2 regions of the Paenibacillus sp. FSL R7-0048 genome follow, and region 2 is predicted to be linked to the other one. Evidence: a T-box and tRNA genes for the amino acid it is inferred to sense, from the RefSeq annotation. Region 2 holds a T-box; the other holds one or more tRNA genes.
The links. The T-box of region 2 lies ahead of NSQ91_RS25935 (arginine--tRNA ligase). A T-box ahead of a tRNA ligase gene usually reads a tRNA of that ligase, here a tRNA-Arg.

Region 1: it has a tRNA-Arg gene. The T-box ahead of NSQ91_RS25935 (arginine--tRNA ligase) is inferred to sense a tRNA for this amino acid. The anticodon was not compared.

The regions. Positions count from the first base shown of each region.
Region 1 covers NZ_JBBORF010000001.1:969,826-973,208, reverse strand. The annotation lists gene NSQ91_RS04220 (sporulation protein Cse60) at 1-183, opposite strand, end outside; gene NSQ91_RS04215 (GreA/GreB family elongation factor) at 580-1,035, shown strand; gene NSQ91_RS04210 (YdeI/OmpD-associated family protein) at 1,105-1,569, opposite strand; tRNA gene NSQ91_RS04205 (tRNA-Gly) at 1,671-1,741, opposite strand; tRNA gene NSQ91_RS04200 (tRNA-Pro) at 1,754-1,827, opposite strand; tRNA gene NSQ91_RS04195 (tRNA-Arg) at 1,860-1,936, opposite strand; tRNA gene NSQ91_RS04190 (tRNA-Gly) at 1,947-2,021, opposite strand; tRNA gene NSQ91_RS04185 (tRNA-Leu) at 2,029-2,113, opposite strand; tRNA gene NSQ91_RS04180 (tRNA-Lys) at 2,129-2,204, opposite strand; tRNA gene NSQ91_RS04175 (tRNA-Gln) at 2,212-2,286, opposite strand; tRNA gene NSQ91_RS04170 (tRNA-Asp) at 2,303-2,380, opposite strand; tRNA gene NSQ91_RS04165 (tRNA-Met) at 2,406-2,482, opposite strand; tRNA gene NSQ91_RS04160 (tRNA-Met) at 2,554-2,630, opposite strand; tRNA gene NSQ91_RS04155 (tRNA-Val) at 2,646-2,721, opposite strand; tRNA gene NSQ91_RS04150 (tRNA-Glu) at 2,728-2,799, opposite strand; tRNA gene NSQ91_RS04145 (tRNA-Ser) at 2,815-2,907, opposite strand; tRNA gene NSQ91_RS04140 (tRNA-Asn) at 2,913-2,988, opposite strand; tRNA gene NSQ91_RS04135 (tRNA-Ile) at 2,992-3,068, opposite strand; rRNA gene rrf (5S ribosomal RNA) at 3,126-3,242, opposite strand.
Region 2 covers NZ_JBBORF010000001.1:5,839,665-5,843,047, forward strand. The annotation lists gene NSQ91_RS25925 (collagen-like protein) at 1-538, opposite strand, end outside; gene NSQ91_RS25930 (hypothetical protein) at 584-943, opposite strand; T-box leader at 1,193-1,411, shown strand; gene NSQ91_RS25935 (arginine--tRNA ligase) at 1,452-3,317, shown strand; gene NSQ91_RS25940 (GH36-type glycosyl hydrolase domain-containing protein) at 3,379-3,383, opposite strand, start outside.

The DNA of each region.
Region 1 (3,383 bases), 4.9 Mb from region 2:
ATTTGTCTTATACACGACCAGTATAGTGGTTCTTTGGTGCTCTGCCCCATCACGTGATGATTTAACTACCGAACCGTAACAGATATTCACAATCTGTTCCTCCCGTAGTCCTGCCAGGAACTCATTAGCTTTATTCTCTGCATAAGAATTGTCAGCATCTACAAACTCTTTAACTTGAATCATCCTGATCTCCTCCTTTAATAAATTAAGTAGTTATTTTATAGTTCTGGAATCTATATGTGAACTCAACGAAATGTACATGGCGTATCACTCCCCAGGTAACAATTAATGTAAAAATATCTTCAAAATACAGTATAGGCATTTCGCAGTTTTCTACGAAATGCCTATGCATCAGCCTATCATAGCACCCAAGTATGTAATAGTCAAAGGTTTTCATTACAATATTTAGAAGGTTTTAATTCCCCTTTTAAAATGGATTGGATTTACAAATAGAAGCTGGTATACTGATCAGAAGGTCTCCATTGGGGGACCTCTATTTGTATAGGAGGGATTTTAAGATGGCAACACACCATAACAGGTTTACAAGGAATGTGCTACTTAGAGGGGGTGAAATCTACTATGAACCATAGTCTTATCTATGAAGGCTCACGGACACAGCTGCTTCAGCAGCTTATCTATTTTGATGAGGAAAAAATCGCATTTCTAAATCAATACTTTCCGGTACGGAGCAAGGATAGAAGCAACGCTGAAACGCTGTTATCCCGTTATTGCTCCGAGCTGGAACAATTACTAACTGAGTTCAATGGTGAAGATTTAAATTCACAGGTCTTTATCGGAAGTCAGCTGCAGCTTCGTTACTTGGACGATAATACTACAGATATCTATACCATCGTATTTCCTAACCAAGCAGAACCTAACAATAACAAGATTTCTATGTTGTCACCTATAGGCATGCAGCTGCTGCTGGCTGAGCTCGGCAGTACTTGTCAGCTAGCGATTCCTTCAGGTCAACTAGAGGTGAAGATCGAAAGCATTAAGTTCGTGAATAATGGTGAAGTAGGCGTTCTTATATAAGGACGATCCCTTATATACCCGCTACAGCAGCGTCCCTTTCCAGATATTAAGGAGGAGGACGCTGTTCTATTATTTAAGCCTCAAACCTTCTTCCAGCTTATTAACTGACTTCTGGATCCTTGCTGCTCTGGTTTCCGGTCTTTTCGCCCCTTCGATCCAGCTCACATATTCCTTCCGATAGGAATAAGCCAAGCTGTTATAATACACCTCTGCCTGCTCATTGCTGCTTAGTGCGTCCAGAAAATCTTCTGGAGCTTCTATCTCTCGCAATTGATGATCTTGTTCCATTGTCACCCGTACTATATCTCCAGGTTGAGCATGGGCTAAGTCTCGCAGTTCTTTTTTCACGACCATAAAATGTTTCCCATTACCATGCGGCATGAGTGTTCCTCTATAGGGAATGTCATTCAGGCTTCCTTTAACTTGTATCCTTGATTTAGTTTCATATATTTGTTCAGCGTCAAAAGGAACCGTAAGATATGTCCAACTCCCATTCGTATCTGGTCTGACTAACCTTGCTTCAAATTCAAACATTGGCCCCTCCTCAAATAAAATCTCTAGTTCCTATTGTATCCATACGTGCTTAACTATACAAAAAAACACCCGCCTAATACCGGCAGGTGTTTCTCTTTATAAGCGGGTGATGGGAATCGAACCCACGCTATCAGCTTGGAAGGCTGAAGTTCTACCATTGAACTACACCCGCAAAGGTATAAAATCGGGATGACACGATTTGAACATGCGACCCCCTGGTCCCAAACCAGGTGCTCTACCAAGCTGAGCTACATCCCGTTAACAATACTATAACTGCTTAGTAATAAAAATGGCGCGCCCTGAGAGATTCGAACTCCCGGCCTTTTGATTCGTAGTCAAACGCTCTATCCAGCTGAGCTAAGGGCGCAAAATCTATATGGAGCGGACGACGGGAATCGAACCCGCGACCCTCGCCTTGGCAAGGCGATGCTCTACCGCTGAGCCACGTCCGCAAAAACATGGTGCGCGTGAAGGGACTCGAACCCCCACGTCGTGAAACGCCAGATCCTAAGTCTGGTGCGTCTGCCAATTCCGCCACACGCGCACACTTTAAAGAAAATGGTGAGCCATGAAGGACTCGAACCTTCGACACCCTGATTAAAAGTCAGGTGCTCTACCAACTGAGCTAATGGCTCTCATAAATGGCTGGGGATATAGGATTTGAACCTATGCATGACGGAGTCAAAGTCCGTTGCCTTACCGCTTGGCTAATCCCCAATAATAATTAACTAAATGGCGGAACCGACGGGATTCGAACCCGCGATCTCCTGCGTGACAGGCAGGCATGTTAGGCCAACTACACCACGGTTCCATAGACATAATGCATAAGTGTAAATTGGTTGCGGGGGCAGGATTTGAACCTGCGGCCTTCGGGTTATGAGCCCGACGAGCTACCGGGCTGCTCCACCCCGCGTCATTAATTAGTATATACTATTCATTTTCACCATACCAGCTTATCCCTAAACATAATGTATAAGAGTAAATTGGTTGCGGGGGCAGGACTTGAACCTGCGACCTTCGGGTTATGAGCCCGACGAGCTACCGGGCTGCTCCACCCCGCGTCAGTGAAAAAAATATGGTGGAGGCTGAGGGGATCGAACCCCCGACCCTCTGCTTGTAAGGCAGATGCTCTCCCAGCTGAGCTAAGCCTCCATGATATGACCCGTATGGGATTCGAACCCATGTTACCTCCGTGAAAGGGAGGTGTCTTAACCCCTTGACCAACGGGCCATGCTAATAATTTTATGGCGGAGAGAGAGGGATTCGAACCCTCGAGACGCTTGTGGCGCCTACACGATTTCCAATCGTGCTCCTTCGGCCAAACTCGGACACCTCTCCATAAATGGCTCCCCGAACAGGACTCGAACCTGTGACAACTCGATTAACAGTCGAGTGCTCTACCAACTGAGCTATCAGGGAATATGGTGGGCCTTAGTGGACTCGAACCACCGACCTCACCCTTATCAGGGGTGCGCTCTAACCAGCTGAGCTAAAGGCCCTTCTAAGACATATTAATATTAAGGGCAAAAAAAATACCACGGGTAATGTGGTTGTCCGCTTGGCGGCGTCCTACTCTCCCAGGACCCTTCGGTCCAAGTACCATCGGCGCTGGAGGGCTTAACGGTCGTGTTCGGGATGGGTACGTGTGGAACCCCTCCGCTATCGCCACCAAACGGGCATTTACAGCGTAAATGCTCAGGCTTAATCGCCTGAAAACTGAATCCGAATTGAATTTGCGTCGCCCGTCATCTCTTCGGGGCCCCCGGAAAGTATTCGGAATTAGCTTCGCAGCCTTTTCTTCACTTTTTGGGGTA
Region 2 (3,383 bases):
CTCCAGTCGCTCCCGTTGCTCCGTCTGCTCCCGTTGCACCAGTCGCACCAGTCACTCCATCTGCACCTGTCGCCCCAGTCTCTCCTGCTCCGGTAGCACCCGTTGCTCCGTCTGCTCCCGTTGCTCCTGTTGCTCCATCCGCTCCCGTTGCACCAGTCGCACCGGTCGCACCAGTTATCCCTTGCGTTACACCAAGCAATTCTGCATGTACAAGTCGATGGGCAGTCACAATCTGGCCAACGCTATTTTTTCCCCATACTGAGATTTGAATCGGATCATCTACCAGACTTGTAGTTGTAAAAATAAATTCAAACGCATCAAAATCGCCATAATAATCACGTGTTATAACTTCATTAGGTGCTACATTTATCAGCTCGCTGACATATAAAGTTCTTGTCCCATCCATATAGTATCCTTGAACAAGAGCCATTGATGAATCAATGTCACTTCGGTTATCAATTTTGACAGTAACATGCTGAGTAGGTCTTACACCCCCTACCATACTATTGTCTATCGGTCCGGTAGATAAATAACTCAATTTCTCATCACTCCTTTAACGTTAACTGTGTCACAAAAATAATTATTAAATTAATACTGCCTGCTTCTCCCACGCAACTATGCGATGAGGATCTACCAATGCCCCCGAGTTCTGTTTTCCCCAGACTGAAATCCCAACCTCTGCTTCAACTGCTTCTAATGTTGTAAACACAAATTCAAATGCGTCCAAGTCGGCAAAATAGTTCTTAGTTAAAACTTGATTAGGTGCTAGATTTACTGTTTCATTCACATACATCGTTCTTGATCCGTTAAGAAGGAAACCTTGAATAACTAGATTATAAGGATTAAGAGAATCCCGATTAACTACTTTTACGGTTACCAGTTGCGACGGTCTGACCCCTAGGATCGGGCTGTTATCTATAGGTCCAGTAGAAAAAATAGCCATGTTTTATTCACTCCTCCCTTCCACTACAATTTGAAAGATTAGTGGCTCCGTATAGTAATATTCCTTGGCTTGAGTTAGCGTGTGGACTGTTGTGCAAAGGAACAGCTAGTCCTATAACAAGACAGCCTTCTTTTTTCAAATTTATAATCTACTAAACTGATAATCTAACAACAAAGAGCAACCAAGATTGTTAAGAAGCTAACCACTATTGCTTTTTATGAAATATTAGGTATACTGGTAAAAATTAATTAAGCATCGATGAGCGGGAGAGTAGTTAACGAGATCTAGTCCTCAGCGAGCCGGGAGAGTGTAAGCCGGTACAGATCCCTTTAATGAAGCGCACCCGTGAGATGGACTTCTGAACCTTAGTAGGAAGTCCCGGCTGAAGGCCGTTATCCCGTAAGGTGGCTGAACAACTTGTTCAGCAACGAGAGTGGTACCGCGAGCGCTAAAGCCCTCGTCTCTTTTGAGACGAGGGCTTTTTTGTATTTTCAAAGGAGGGTATACCATGTTAAATCAAATCATCAAAGACGGAATCGAGCACAGTGTACAACGTGTATTCAATACCTTAGGAGCTGACTATCCAGAGGACATTGCCATTCTGATCGAACAGCCAGCAAATCTAGAACATGGTGATTATTCATGCAATATCGCTATGCAGCTAGCCAAAACTTTACGAAAATCCCCAATGGTCATAGCAGAATTAGTGAAAGCAGAACTTCAATTCCAAGGGCGCTTCGCCGGTCTTTTACAAAAAGTTGAAGTCGCTGCTCCCGGATTTATCAATTTGTATATGAATTGGCAAAGCTGGGCTGAACATTCCTTTGAACTGCCTGCCAGCACTGGCGAAAAAGTCATCATCGAGCACACTTCTATCAACCCCAACAAAGCCGCTCACGTAGGTCATCTAAGAAACGCCTGTATCGGCGATACTCTAGTCAGAATTATGAAAAGAACTGGGTATAACGTAGAGGTTCATAACTACATTGATGATCTCGGCAATCAGCTGGCGGATACAGTTGTTGGATTATTAAATATACCTTTAGAAGGGAAACACCAACGTTTCGGTGATTTTTGCTGGGATCTTTATGCCAAAGTGAACAAAGAATATGCGCTGAACCCAGAGATGACACACAAGCGCACAGATATACTGCACTCCCTTGAACTAGGAGGCGGTAACGAAGCCTGGCTGGGCAACCTTGTAGCTGAACGCATCGTTAGAGAGCATGTAGAGGAAATGAAACATTTTGGGATTTATTATGATTTGCTGGTATGGGAGAGCAGTATTTTAAAAGAGGGATTTTGGGCAGCCGCAGCTGAGCTACTGAAGCAGACAGCCGTTTTTGTACAAGAGACTGAAGGTAAACTCGCAGGCTGCTGGGTGCTGAAGCAAGGAACAGAGGCTAACATTGGAGCGGATTCAGAGGAGCATCAGCTCGATAAGGTGCTGGTGCGTTCGAATGGGATTTTAACGTATACAGCCAAAGATATTGCCTATCATCTCTGGAAATTTGGTCTTTTGACCAAAGATTTCTCCTATAGCGAATTCTCGTCCGGTTTATGGACAACTGGATTAACTGGAACCCAAGAATCTTATGGGCAGGCGGACAGAGTCATCAATGTGATCGATTACAGACAGGAATATCCACAACAGATGGTTAAGCAAGCCTTAGGGGCACTAGGTTATAACGAGCAAGCAGACAAACTCCATCATGTGAGCTATGGTGTTGTATCTCTTAGTCCCGCTTCGGCGGCCGAGCTGGGTATAGATATTTCAGAAGGCAAATCTTCTTATGCTATGTCCGGACGTCAGGGAATCGGGATTAAGGTAAGCGATTTGGTGGAGCTTATGGAACAGAACATTGAGCACTCACGTTCCGATAAAGACGGCCTCTCCAGCCGATTGATTGCCACTGCTGCGATTCGCTACTATCTGCTACGGTTTAATTTAGGAACGGAAATCGTGTTTGATTTCAAACAGGCTACCGAAATATCCGGCAATACCGGAGTTTATCTGATGTATACTTTTGCGCGTGCGACAAGCGTTTTGAGTAAAGCTACGATCCCAATCCTTACAGCTGCCGCACAGCTTCAGTTCCCTTCCGAATTGGAAAAAGCAGAGCTTGCGCTGCTAAGACAGCTAAGCCTCTGGCCCGAGATATTACATTCAGCAAGTATAGAGTTAACGCCAAATACGCTCTGCACTTACGCACATACCTTAGCTACACTGTTCAACAACTTCTATTCTGCATGTCCGATTCTAAAAGGCGATCCAGCTACGATCGAATTCCGCCTCTGGCTTACTTCAAGATTCAAGGACATCTTGGGAGATGTGCTCGAAGTGCTTGGGTTACCGACACCGAACCGAATGTAGAAGATACAAAAAAAGGGCAATTTCCGCGCTTAACGCGGAGATTGCCCTTCTATATATAATGTTACT